2 regions of the Thiomonas sp. OC7 genome follow, and region 2 is predicted to be linked to the other one. Evidence: riboswitches for the same ligand, from Rfam matches in the RefSeq annotation. Region 2 holds a riboswitch; the other holds the start of a gene.
What was found. A riboswitch is a leader RNA that binds a small molecule or an ion and turns the genes downstream of it on or off. The one in region 2 is predicted to bind fluoride.
Positions count from the first base shown of each region.

Region 1 (6,761 bases), 2.1 Mb from region 2:
GCACCAAGATCCGAGCCAGCGCGAGCAAGCACAAGGCGCTGTCGTGGGGTCACGCCAACAAGATCGAGGCGCAGTTGCGCCAGGAAGTCCAGGACCTGTTGGCGCGGGCGGAGAAGGATGATCGATCCAGCGCGCCCGATGGCATGGATGTGCCCGCCGAGATCGCGCGCCGCGAGGACCGCCTGAGCGCCATCGCGCAGGCCAAGGCCAAGATTGCGCAACGCGCCGCCGAACGATTCAAAGCGGAGCAGCAGGAGTTCGAGACCAAAGAGGCCAAGCGCCGGGCCCAGCGCGAGGCCGGGAAGAAGCCGCGCGGGCGGGACCCTGAGCCGCCCCAGGCCGGACCCCAGGACAGCGACCAGGTCAACCTGACGGACGAGGAGTCGCGCATCATGCCGGTGTCCGGCGGCGGCTTCGAGCAGAGCTACAACGCCCAGGCCGGCGTGGACATCGAGACGATGATGGTGGTCACCGCGCACGTCACGCAGGCCTGCAATGACAAGCGCGAAGTGGTGTCCACGCTCGAGCAGATTGCGGCGTTGCCCGGGGCGCTTGGCAACGTGCAGACCCTCGTTGCCGACAACGGTTTTTGCAGCCAGGCGAACGTGCTCGCCTGCGTGCAGGCGGGAATCGAGCCGCTGCTGGCGATGAAGCGCGAGTCGCATCACGTGCCCCTGGCCGAACGGTTTGGGCCCGACCCCGACGCGCCGCGAACTGCGGAGCCGGTCGCCAACATGGCCCACCGCCTGTGCACACAGGCAGGCCGGGCGCTGTACAAACTGCGCAAGCAGACCGTCGAGCCCGTGTTCGGCATCATCAAGCACGTCATGGGCTGGCGTCAGATGAGCATGCGCGGGCTGCACAAGGCGCAAGGCGAGTGGAACCTCGTGACCATGGCCTGGAACATCAAGCGCATGCATGTGCTGCGCGCCGGGTGACGAGCAAAGAGGGAAAGTGCGCCCAGATCGCGCCCCGCACGACCTGCTCTGCGCCCCAACGGGCCGCCCAGGAGCCTGTGCAAGTGATGAAGACGCTGGCGGCGTGCCTGGCCGCGCATAAACCGCGCGGCTCACCGCCGCCACCCGCCCCTCGGGCTCAAGTCCGACGGTCTCCTAGGGTGCGGGAAATAGGCAAGATGCGCCATACGCGATGACATCGCAATATACGCATAAGCTGCCATGAGTGGCGCCGTGGTTACGGCGAGTGTTTCAGTTGTGCGTCGCTCGCAGCCAAGCTGGCGAACAGCGGCAAAGCGGCCAACTGTGTGCCGAGACAGAACACCACCAGCCAGTCCAGCGACACTGGATAAAGCAGGCCGATGACCACGCTGCCACCAAACCAGGCGATGCCGTAGGCGGCAGTGAACAGGCCGTAGGCCGAGGCGCGGCGTTGCGGGTTAACGCGCAGCGCCAGGGCGGCCGGAATGATGGACTCGTGCACACCCATGCCCAGGCCCCACAACGCCACGCCGAGCCAGGCCCACATCGGCCCGGCGAGAAACACCAGCGGCGCGAACAGCGCACCGGCCACGGTGAGCGGCAGCAACAGGCGGGTGCCGATGCGATCGAACCAGCGGCCCAGCAACAGCGAACCACCGCCCGACACCGCCATCGCCAGGGCATAGGCCTCGGCAATCCATGTGCCGGGCAAGGCATCGTATCGATGCAGGTGGTAGGCCAAAAGCGGATAGTCGGCGAAGCCGGCGGCCACCAGGCAGGCTGCCACCAGGTACAGCCAGAAGCCGCCCCGATGGCCACCCAAACTCCCCCACCTTTGGCCACCTAAATTCCCCCACCCTGGCCACGGCGCGATGATGCGCTGACAGGCCGGCGAGCACGCCGGCGGCCAGAGGTCTGGCAGGACGTTACTTTCCCCTCCCTCAACGTCGAGGGAGAGGCACGGAGGTGAACGTCTTGAAGCCGCATTTGCAAACGACCATCTGGACGCTGCTGCGCAAGGGCAGCAGCCAGCGGGAGATCGCGCGCTTGACGGGGATCGACCGCAAGACGATCCGCGCCTACGCGCAGCGCTTTGCCGAGGGCGAAGCAAACTCCCCCGGGGTGGCCACCGGCCCCGGGGAGCAAACTCCTCCACCCCGGCCACCGGCTCCGGCGTCCTCGACGCCGTCGCTGTGCGAGCCGCACCGGGCCTTCATCGAGGCCCAGCTGCGTCTGAAGCGCAACGCCACGGCCATCTACCAGGACCTGGTCGATCTGTACGCGTTCGCCGGTCACTACAACTCGGTCAAGCGCTTCGTGGCCCGGCTCAAGGTGCGCGAGCCCGAGCAGTTCGACCGCCTGGAGTTCGCCCCCGGCGAGGAGATGCAGGTCGACTACGGCGAGGGCGCGCTCACGCGCGTGCCCGGCAGTTCGCGCTACCGCCGCCCGCGTCTGTTCGTGGCCACGCTGCGCTACTCCCGGCGCAGCTTCCGCCGTGTGGTGTGGAAGTCGAGCCAGCAGGTCTGGGCCGAGCTGCACGAGCAGGCCTGGCGCTACTTCGGCGGCTCGGCCCACTACGTGGTGCTCGACAACCTCAAGGAAGGCGTCGTCAAGCCCGACCTGTACGAGCCCGAGCTCAACAAGGTCTACGCCGCCACGCTCAAGCACTACGGCGTGGTCGCCGACCCGGCGCGCGTGCGCGACCCCAACCGCAAGGGCAGCGTCGAGAACGCCATTGGGCACACCCAGGCCACCGCCCTCAAGGGCCGTCGCTTCGAGAGCCTGGAGGAGCACAACGCCTTCCTCGAGCACTGGGAGACCAAGTGGGCAGCGCCGCGCATCCACGGCAGCGCGCGCCGGCAGGTGCAGGCCATGTTCGAGGAGGAGCGCGCCCACCTGCAGGCGCTGCCGGTGCTGGGCATGCAGTACTTCACCGAGGCCGAGCGCACCGTCGCCGACGACAGCTGCGTGCGCGTCGACCACTGCAGCTACGCCGCCCGTCCGGCGCGCATCGGCACCCAGGTGCTGGTGCGCATCTATGCCCGGCGCATCGAGATCCGCGACCTCAAGACCCAGGAGCTGCTGCGCACCCATGACCGCGCCGAGCACCCCGGCACCGTGGTCCTGCCCGCCGAGGAGCGCGTGTTCAACCCCTCGCGCGAGACCCGCCGCATCCTGGCCCAGGCGCGCGCCATCGGCGCCGAGGCCCTGCGCCTGTGCGAGCTGTTGTTCGCCGTCGAGGGCCGCGTGGGTCAGCGCAAGCTCTGGGGCATCGTCTCCCTGGCCGAGCGCTACCCCCGGCGCCTGGTCGACGCCGCCTGCGCCCGGGCGCTGCACGAAGGCGTCTACAGCTATCGCCACGTCAAGGCGCTGACCGAGAGGCTCGTCGCCGACGCCTTGCAGGCCCTCGACGCCGCTCCGAGCGCCGAGCCGCTGACCCAGCAGCACGAGCTGATCCGCCCGGCCGAGGAGTACGCCGATCTGTTCGCCCGTGCCGCCGCCGACTCTCTCACCCACGACAGGAGCCACCAGCATGACCCTCAATGAGATCGAACGTTCCCTGCGCGAGCTGCGCCTCTCCGGCATCGCCGACACTTTGTCCACGCGCGTGCTGCAGGCGCAGAGCAGCCAGGAGCCGTTCCTGGTGACCCTGGGCGCCATGCTGCAGGACGAGCTCGACCGGCGGCGATCCCGCCTCAACGACCGTCGGTTCAAGCAGTCGCGCCTGGACGAGAAGGCCACCCTGGCCGACTTCGACTGGCGCTTCAACCCCAAGCTGCCGCGCGCGGCCTGCTTCGAGCTGCACACTCTCAAGTTCATCGGCGACGGCGCCAACGCGCTGATCATCGGCAAGCCCGGCACCGGCAAGAGCCATGTGGCCAAGGCCGTGGCCTACCAGGCCACGCTGCAGGGCTATGACGTGCGCTACGTCGAGGCCGACACCGAGTTCGCCCACTACGCCCTGGCCAGCACCGCCGAGCAAGCATCCATGCTGCGCGCCTGGATCGAGCCCGACCTGCTCGTGCTCGACGACCTGTTCCTGGCCCGGCGCATCGGCGACGCCGCGGCCGAACTGCTGCAGGCCATCGTCCACCAGCGCTACAAGCACCGCCGCTCCATCATCGTCACCTCCAACCGCGTCGTGCAGGACTGGGGCAAGTACCTCGGCGACGCCACCATGGCCACCACCATCCTCGACCGCCTCATGCACCGCGCCGCCATGCTCGAGTTCGAGGGCCGCAGCTACCGCCTCAAGGAGGCCGCAGCGCGCATCGCCGTCACCGCCGATGCCTCATAATCCGCCCGTCCTGCATGGAGGAGTTTGACTGGCCATAAGTGGGGGAATTTGAAGTGGCCATCGGGGGCCGCGACCATAGGTTCTGCTCGGTGCGGCGTCGGGCCGCGGCGTCGGCTCCAGATCTTGCGGCCGTGGGTAGGTGTGTCTGGCCCTGAGCACCAGGGTCAGATTGATGAGCGCGGGGATGAGCAACAAACCGTAAACCAGGCGGTAGTCATGCTGCCACAGCAAGACCGCCGCCACGAGTAGCGGCCCGAGCACGGCGCCGGTCTGGTCCAGCGCTTCGTGCAGGCCGAAAGCCCAGCCGTAGCCGCCCAGGCTCTGCCCGGCATGCGCCAGCAAGGCGTCGCGCGGCGGGTTGCGCAGGCCTTTGCCAATGCGCTCGAGCACGAGCAGCAAGGCGGCCTGGGGCCAGGTGTGGGCCAACGCCAACGCCGGCACTGACAGCATCTGCACGCTGTAACCCACAAGGATGATGGGCCAGAAAGCCTGGGTTCGATCAGCGGCGCGACCCGACAGCAAACGCAGCGCATACCCCGCCAGTTCGCCAAGCCCGCTGACACTGCTGATGACAAGGGCCGAAGCGCCGAGCAGACCGAGATAGGGGCCGAGGACGCTGCGCGAACCTTCGTAAGTGCAGTCGGCGAACAAGCTGAGCACGCCGATCGTCAGCACGAAGGCCAACGCCTGGCGCTTGCGTGCCGGGCTCACTGGTGAGCCGTCGACAGCGTCGAGATCGGGCGCCCGCATCAGTATTTCTGCCGCGCCGGGATCACGCCGCGTACACCGCCCAGCGGGTCGTCCATGTCACCGTGGTAGCGGGGGATGAGATGCAGATGAACGTGGAGAATGCTCTGGCCGGCGGCCAGTCCGCAGTTCACGCCGAGGTTGAAGCCGTCGGCGTCGTGCTCGCGCTTGAGCAGGGTGCGGGCGTTGTCGGCCAGCGCGAGCAGGCTTCGCTTCTCGTCCCAGGTAGTGTCGAACCAGTCGGCCACATGGCGATAGGGAATGATGAGCATGTGCCCCGGAGTCACCGGGTCGCGATCGAAAATCGCATAGGCCAGATTGTTGCGCAGTACCGGTTCTGTGATCTGGCAGAACGGGCAGGGCTTGGTGGCGGACATCGTCGTCTCCTCGGCATGGTCCGACGCGCAGCGTGGCGACACGGAGCGCAGAACAGACATCATCAGCCTGGAGGCGGTTGGGGTCAGGAGGATGTCATCTCCTGGGATGCATTACAACAAAGCTGAAGCAGATGGCATGTTTCGAATTGTTAGTTCATGTCTGCTCGCCTTGGGCTGCATACTCAGGTCAAGCCGCGCAGATGGGCAGTATCGTTGACCCGGTGCACGCTCACCTGAGCATCCGCGTGGATGTCGAGCACATTGATGCAGCAAGGGCTTTGCTCGATGCGCCAATAGCTTGAAAGCGGCAACTCCAGCGCCTGCATCAGCAGCACGCGGTTGACGCTGTCATGCGCCACCAGCACCACGGTGTCGTCGGCATGGCCGGCGAGCAATTCGCGCAGCGCGTCGGCCGTGCGCAGCGCCACCGCCTGCAAGGATTCGCCGCCGGGAAATCGCATCCACTGGGGAGTTTGCTTCCACAGCGCGAAGTCGCGCGGGAACTCGGCGCGGGCTTGCTCATGGGTTTTCCATTGCCATTCGCCGTAGTCGAAATCGTCGATGCCCGACTGCACCTGCGCTGGCAGGCCGCAGGCTGCAGCAATGGCCGCGCCGGTATCGCGGCAGCGCTGCATCGGGCTGGTGTAGATGGCCGCAGCTTGGAACTGAGTGGCGATGGTCTGGCCAAGCGCTGTGGCCTGGCGTCGGCCCAGATCAGTAAGTGCCAGCTCCATACGACCGCGAAAGCGTGGCGGCGTGATGCCTTCAACCTCGCCATGACGGGTGAGAACGATGTGCATGTGATGCTCCTTGCGTAAAGACACGGAATAGGCCCGTGCTGGCCATGCCGACATTCGCGGCGTGGCCATGTTGCCTCGCAAGGGTGTCTGCGGCAAGTCACTGTCACTGCATCTTGCCGGGAAAAGCGCGAATCGGTCATGTAGGCGCTTTTCTCCAAACCAAATGGCGGGTGTGGGTCCGCAGCACCGTTTGGTGATTGACCAAGCGGACATTCAGATGCGGCCGTGAACCGCGGAATCTGACCGTCCGTTCCGGCCGAGCACTTGCCGGTCGACATAATTGGTCGAATGACCGCCGCACCTTGAAGCTGCCGTTGACGTATAGCCAGGTCCATCGGCCGCAGACGAACGGAGCCACATCTCACATCGAGGAAGAGAAATTGGCGAAGACACTGGGCTGACTTCAACCCCTGTGAAGCTGCAAAGTGCTGCGCCGTGATCACGCTGCGCCTGGCGGCAGCAACAATTCATCGCCTGCGACCGGCACAGCATCCGGGCTAGCCTCCAGCCAGGCGTCGAACGCCGTGAGATCACCACGGCTACGCCGCTGCGCGAAATAAGCGCTCGTCTTGAGCGCTGACACCTTTTCGGCAATGGCGGT
Region 1 is NZ_LR131953.1:1,679,557-1,686,317, forward strand. It holds gene BIO17B3_RS08125 (IS1182 family transposase) at 1-938, shown strand, start outside; gene BIO17B3_RS08130 (MFS transporter) at 1,195-1,860, opposite strand; gene istA (IS21 family transposase) at 1,905-3,485, shown strand; gene istB (IS21-like element helper ATPase IstB) at 3,472-4,236, shown strand; gene BIO17B3_RS08145 (MFS transporter) at 4,231-4,986, opposite strand; gene BIO17B3_RS08150 (HIT family protein) at 4,986-5,360, opposite strand; fluoride riboswitch at 5,407-5,471, opposite strand; gene BIO17B3_RS08155 (histidine phosphatase family protein) at 5,543-6,160, opposite strand; gene BIO17B3_RS08160 (hypothetical protein) at 6,600-6,761, opposite strand, start outside.
Region 1: another riboswitch for fluoride. It lies ahead of BIO17B3_RS08150 (HIT family protein); the one in region 2 lies ahead of BIO17B3_RS18475 (respiratory chain complex I subunit 1 family protein).

Region 2 (6,761 bases):
CGAGCAGCAGGATGGCGGCCAGCGCCACCACCATCGGCGCCACATGCACGAATTTCAATTTCAGATGCGGCGCATGGTCGGGGCGCGGGCCGAAGAACATGGCGCGGAAGTGATTGAGAAAGCCGATGAATATGACGATGAGCAGCACCGCCATCAGCCAAACCGCCCAGGGGTTGGCGCTCTGCATGCCGCCGCGCAGAATGGACAGCTCTGAAAGAAACAGCCCGAACGGCGGCGCGCCGGTGATGGCCACCGCCCCGGCCAGCCATATGGCGCCGCTGCGCGGAAAAAAGCGCAGCACGCGGCGAATCTTGGCGATCTCCTTGCTCTCATAAGCGTGCATCATGTTGCCAGCGCCGAAAAACACCAGCGATTTGGTCAGCGAGTGGTTGAGCATGTGATAGAGCGCGCCGATCACCCCCAGCGGGCCGCCGAAGCCGAAGCCCAGCGCGATCACGCCCATATGCTCCATACTCGAATACGCCGCCAGCCGTTTGACGATGGTTTGGCGGCTGATGAACAGCGCCGCCACCAGCAGGCTGAAGGCGCCCAGCACGACCAAGGCGGTGCGCGCCATCGTTTCAATGGACGTGGCTTGCAGAATGTGCAGATAGCGCACGATGCCCAGCATGGCGCAGTTGAGCAGCGCGCCGGAGAGCATGGCCGAGACAGGCGCCGGGCCTTCGCTGTGCGCATCCGGCAGCCAGGTGTGCATGGGTACCAGGCCCACCTTGGTGCCGAAACCCACCAGCACCAGCAGGAAAGAAAGCATCAGCAGCAAGGGCTCGGCCTTGGGGGCGATGGCGGCGAGATTGGCCCAGGTCATGTCGTACACCGGGCCGAGGATGAAGGTGCCGGCCCAGTAAAACAGCACCGTGCCCAGCAGCGCCAAACCCAGCCCGGCGGAGACGATGACGATGTACTTCCACGCCGCCTCGATGCTTTCGGGCGCGCGTTGAAAGCCCACCAGAAAGGCGCTGACTATTGTTGTGAGGTCGATGGCGATCCAGTACAGGCCCGGATTGTTCTGCGCCGGGGCGAAGAACATGGTCAGCGCGAACGCCGCAAACAACGAATAGAAGCGGTGCAGCCGCGCCTCTTCGCCGTGCATCCAGCGCATATAGCCGATGGCGTACACGCTGGCCAGCAGGTACACGATGGCCAGGCAGAGCATCACCCACACGCCGAAGGTGTCGAGCAGCAGGTAATGGTTCAGCGTGGTGATGGGCTGACTTGGCGTGGCGATGAGCAACACGACGACCAGCACGAAATCGATGATGGCCGCGGCGAGGTTGAGCGCCTCGGCCACGCGGCTGCGACGCGACACCCAGCTCCCCGCCATCGCCAGCGCGGTGACGATCCAGATGGCATACAAGACGTTCCAGATCATCGCCTCACCCCACCAGCCTTGTGAGTTCGCGGCTGCTCGTGGTGCCCACTTCCTTGTGCAGGAAACGAATCAGCATGCCGAAGGTCGAGACGACGATCAGCAAGTCGAACAGAATCACCATTTCCAGCAGCAGGGGCATGCCCGGCACCAGAATCTGCGAGCCGAGAAAGATGCCGTTCTCGATCACCAGCAGCCCGAGGATGGAACTCACCGCCTCCGCCCGCAGCACCAGCATGAGAAAGCCGATGAGTTTGAGCGAGAACATGGCGGTGAGCGCGAGCACCGCGATGTTGTCCACCAGATTCATACGCACGCCCAGCTTGTGCGCAAGCGCATAGGAAAACAGCACCAAAAAGCCGCCCAGCACGATGCTCGACGCCGGTTGCAGCAGCGGCGTGAATTCGCGGTTCTGTCCCAGGCCGTTGACGATACGCACCAGCAGATAGGGCAGCAGCGTGCCGCGAAACAGCGCGGTAAGCGCGGCGATGAAGATCAACTCCGGGTAATGCCCGCTGATGCCGATGGCCGCCGACAGCGCCGCGATCACCCACGATTCTGCGGCGAACGCCAGAATGTGGTTCTTGATCCAGTGCGAGCCCAGCATGACGAACGCCAGGATGAGCGCGACGATGGTCAGCAGGCTGAAGAGCGAAGCCTGCACGCCGCCGAGGTGGAAGATCAGCATGGTTGGCCCCTCACACCTGCCGCGCCACGATGGCGAGAATCGCCATCAGGAAAGAGAGCGCCAGCGGCTCCTGATAGCGGTAGAAGCGCAGGCGCGACTGCGCCGTATCGACAAACACCATGATGAGCGCGACCGCCGCCCATTTGGCCAGCAGCGCAAGGGTGGCGCCCAGAATGCCCAGCGCCGTGCCCTGGATGGACAGCCCCCAGGGAATGGTCAGCACGTTGAGAAAAATGGTGTAGAGAATGGCCTGCTTCATCCACGAAGCCCACTTCAGCAGCGCCAGCAGTGGGCCGGAGTATTCGAGGATGCGCGCCTCGCCGATCATGTAGATCTCGTAGTGGATGCTCGAATGGATGGGCAGGCGCTCGGTTTCCACCGTCAGCAAAATGAAAAAGGCCGCAACCAGGAATAAGTGCGCCGGGCTCCAGAACACCGCCGGGCTGGCCACCAGCAGATGGTTGACCACGAAGGGCAGCATGGCCTGCGCCAGCAGGGTGATGCCGACGAACACCATGATCAGCGTGGGCTCGGCCAGGATGGAGAGCATGGCCTCGCGGCTCGACCCCAGTCCGCCGTAGGGATGGCCGCTGTCCAGCCCGGCGAGCAGGATGGCGAAGCCACCCAAGGTGAGGATGAGACCGCCGCCGAGAATGTCGCCCATGTCGGAGAGCGGCAGCGGATAGTTGGTCAGCACCGGGATGAGAATGGGCACCGTGAGCATGGCCGAGAACGCCACGATAGGCGCGGCCCAGAAAATCCACGAAGCCGTTTGCGGCACCACGATCTCTTTGCGCAGCAGCTTGAACAGATCGCGGTAAGGCTGAAAGAGGCTGGGGCCGCGGCCGCGCTGCACCTTCTCTTCCATCGTGACGATGAAACCGTGAAGCAAGGGCGAGAGCAACACAATGGCCAGTACCTGGCACACTTGCTGCAAGATGACGTCACCGCGCATAGCTCCTCCCTGTCGTGAAACGCAAGCGATTGCATGGCTTGCGGCAGGTAGGAGTCATTAGCTTGGGGGCAGCCCCACGCGGTTTTGGCGAACTCCATCGCCTTAATGGTTGCTGTGCAGTCTAGGAGTTCAAACCGAAAAGGGTCAAGCTGACATCCGTTTCAAAACGCAAATCGGACGACCAAACTTTACCCCAGCGAGATGGCTGAATGATGCGGTCACAACCTCGCCACTGGCAATGCTGGGCCGCAGGCGCTACAAACTTAGAAATACACGCGGGAGACGACGCATGAACCGTAACGGCAACACCACACAGCAGTTGATCGAACCCAGCGAGGGCAACCGGATCGAGACCGACTCGTTCGGTCCCATCGAAGTCTCCGAGGCGCATCTGTGGGGGGCGCAGACGCAGCGTTCGCTGCAGCATTTCGCCATTTCCACCGAGCAGATGCCGCGCGAGTTCATCCGCGCCCTGGCGCTGGTCAAGCGGGCCTGCGCCGGCGTGAATGCCGAGTTGGGCAAACTCGATCTGCGTACCGCGCAGGCCATCATCGAGGCGGCCGACGAGGTCATTGCCGAACGCTATCCTGACGAGTTTCCGCTGGCGGTCTGGCAGACCGGCTCGGGCACGCAGACCAATATGAATATGAACGAGGTGCTGGCCAACCGCGCCTCGGTGCTGCTGGGCGGTGGCGTGGGTCTGGCACGCAGCGTGCATCCCAACGATCAGGTCAATATGGGGCAGTCGTCGAATGACATTTTCCCCACGGCCATGCATGTGGCCGCCGCTGCGCAGACCGTGCAATATCTGCTGCCCGCACTCATCGCCCTGCGCACCACCCTGCAGACCAAGGCGGAATCTTTCGCCGACATCGTCAAAATCGGCCGCACCCATTTGCAGGACGCCACGCCTCTCACCCTCGGGCAGGAATTTTCGGGCTACGTCGCCCAACTCGATCTGGCAAGGCGCGCCGTCGACGCCGCGCTGGGGCCGGTCTATGCACTGGCCGTGGGTGGCACCGCGGTGGGCACCGGGCTCAACACCCATGCGTCGTTCGGCGTGCGCGTGGCCACCGAGTTGGCGCGGCAGACCGGGCTGCCGTTCACCAGCGCCGAGAACAAGTTCGCCGCGCTCGCCGGGCATGAGGCGCTGGTGTTCCTGCACGGCGCGCTCAAAACGCTCGCGACGGCACTGATGAAAATCGCCAATGACGTGCGCTGGCTGGCTTCCGGCCCGCGCAGCGGATTGGGCGAGATTCGCATCCCCGAGAACGAGCCGGGCAGTTCCATCATGCCGGGCAAGGTCAACCCCACGCAGTGCGAGGCGCTCACCATGGTGTGCGCGCAGGTGTTCGGCAACGATGTGGCGATCAATATCGGCGGGGCTTCGGGCAATTTCGAGCTCAATGTATTCAAGCCGCTGATCGCGCACAACGTGCTGCAAAGCCTGCGGCTGCTGGCCGATGCGATGAACAGCTTCGATCATCATCTGGCGCGCGGCATCGAGGCCGACCGGGCGCGCATCACCGAGTTGATGCAGCGTTCGCTGATGCTCGTTACCGCGCTGGCGCCGCACATCGGCTACGACCAGGCGGCGGCCATTGCCAAATCGGCCCACCACAGCGGCAGCACCCTGCGCGAAGCAGCGCTGGCCTCGGGGCTGGTGAGTGCGGAAGACTACGACCGCTGGGTGCGGCCGCAGGACATGGTGAGAACCAGTTGACGCGGCGCTTACTCGCCGAGGAAATGCCGCGCGTAGCGCCGGTTGACCTGGCTCAGACGCAGCAGTAAGGCGAAATCGGCCACGCCGAAGTCCGGGTCCCAGGCGGGCGCGCCGCACACTTTGGCGCCGACACGCAGATAACCCTTGAGCAGCGGCGGCGGCTCCACCGCGAGGTCTTGCCGCAGGTGCTGCACCGGCAGGGCGAGACGCGGGTGCACCCGGTCTTCGATCGCGGCCAGATGGCTTTTCTGCAGTTGCGCCCAGAGGCTGGCGGCGGTATGTCCGCCGCAACGCATCGACATGCTGGCGCAGCCGATCAGCGCATCGAGCCCGTGGCGTTGCATATAGTTGGCGATGCCGCCCCAAAGCGCCATGATGACGGCGCCGCTGCGATAGTCGCGGTGCACGCAGGAGCGACCGATTTCAAGCAGGCGGGGCTTGAGGTGATACAGGCGGGTGAGATCGAATTCGGTTTCGGTGTAGAGCGTACCCACGCGCTTGGCCTGATGCGGGGGCAGGGCGCGGTAGGTGCCGATCAGGCGTCCGTCGCCGTCGCGTACCAGCAGGTGGTCGCAGTAGGCGTCGAACAGATCGATGTCGAGGCCGGGCTCGGGCGTTTTGATCTGCGCGCCCATTTCTTCGACGAACACCTTGTAGCGCAGGCGCTGCGCCTCGCGCACTTCATCGCCATGACGCGCCCAGGCAACGCTGAGACTCTGCGAGGCTTGTCCGGCTGCGGCGTTCAGGCCCGCCGCGTTGTGCTCAGTGCGCCTGTCCAGCGGACGCGCTTGTTCGTCGTCGAACATGGTCTTTCCTCCATATCGGATAGGAGCCCCCAGGGCAGGGCTAGGCCCAGCCCGCCCCCCGTGGGGGTCAAGAAAACTTGGGGTGGCCCTGCGTTTTCTTGAGTGAAAGATAAGAACGCGCCGTGACAGTTCAGTGAAGGTCTCGTGAATTTGGTGTGACAGTGCAAGCAAGCTGACGAGTTGTGAGCAGGGCCTCAATCGCCCAGCAAATCCGCGCTGACGCAGGCGCGCAGACTGCGCTGGATGCCGACTTCGCGGCTGCGTTCCACCGCCCAGAGCAGGCCGCTTTTGCGCAATGAGAACTGCTGGTCGCAGCCGGTGATCCAGTAAAGCCCGGCGCGGCCGAGGATGGGTTGATGGCCCACAAGCACGAGCGCACCGCCTTCGCGCGGAAATTCGGACACCACCGAGAGCAGTTCCTCCATCGACGATTCCGGGCGCAGGCGCGGGTCGATCACCGGATAGTCGTTGAGATGCTGCGCAGTCTGGCGCGCGCGCTGGGCGGGGCTGGAAATCACCGTCCAGGGTTTGGGCAACTGCGATTTGATCCAGCCGGCGACCTGGGCCGCGTCGCGTCGGCCTTGCTTGGTGAGGTTGCGGCGCAGATCGACCTCGTCGCCCTGCGCTGAGCCCGCGGCGTCTTCGGCCTCGGCGTGTCGCCAGAAAATAACGTGGAAATTCGGCATGTTAGACAGGGAAGTGAGTGTCATTTCAATCCTTGAAGGATACATGGCAAAAATGTCATCTCACTGTAAACCACACTGAAACACTCAGTATGCGTTACATCACAAGGCTCAAAATCGGAAATAAATCAATGCTGCATCACGGCGAGAAAGACCGGAATGGAGAAGGCGCCGAGTACGGTGGACAGGCTGACCAAGCCGGCCACGTAGGGGCCGTCACCGCCCATGCGGGCCGCCAGCACGTAGGCGCTCGAAGCGGTGGGCATGGCGGCGAACAGCACCAGCACCAAGGCCTGCAGCGGCGGCAGTGCAAACGCCCAAGCCAGCGCCATCGCAGACAGGGGCAGCAGCAGGTGCCGGATGCTCAAAAACCACAGGCCCACCGGCAATTCCCGGTGCAGGCCGCGCCATTGCAGACCGGCGCCCACGGTCATCAGCCCTAGTGCGATGGAGGCATGGCCGAGCCGATCCAGCGCGGGCACGATGGGCTCGGGCAGCGACAGGCCGAGGCTGTGCACC
Region 2 is NZ_LR131953.1:3,817,950-3,824,710, forward strand. It holds gene BIO17B3_RS18465 (proton-conducting transporter membrane subunit) at 1-1,390, opposite strand, end outside; gene BIO17B3_RS18470 (hydrogenase) at 1,395-2,075, opposite strand; gene BIO17B3_RS18475 (respiratory chain complex I subunit 1 family protein) at 2,086-3,030, opposite strand; fluoride riboswitch at 3,072-3,141, opposite strand; gene fumC (class II fumarate hydratase) at 3,320-4,753, shown strand; gene BIO17B3_RS18485 (GNAT family N-acetyltransferase) at 4,762-5,559, opposite strand; gene BIO17B3_RS18490 (histidine phosphatase family protein) at 5,754-6,269, opposite strand; gene BIO17B3_RS18495 (AEC family transporter) at 6,371-6,761, opposite strand, start outside.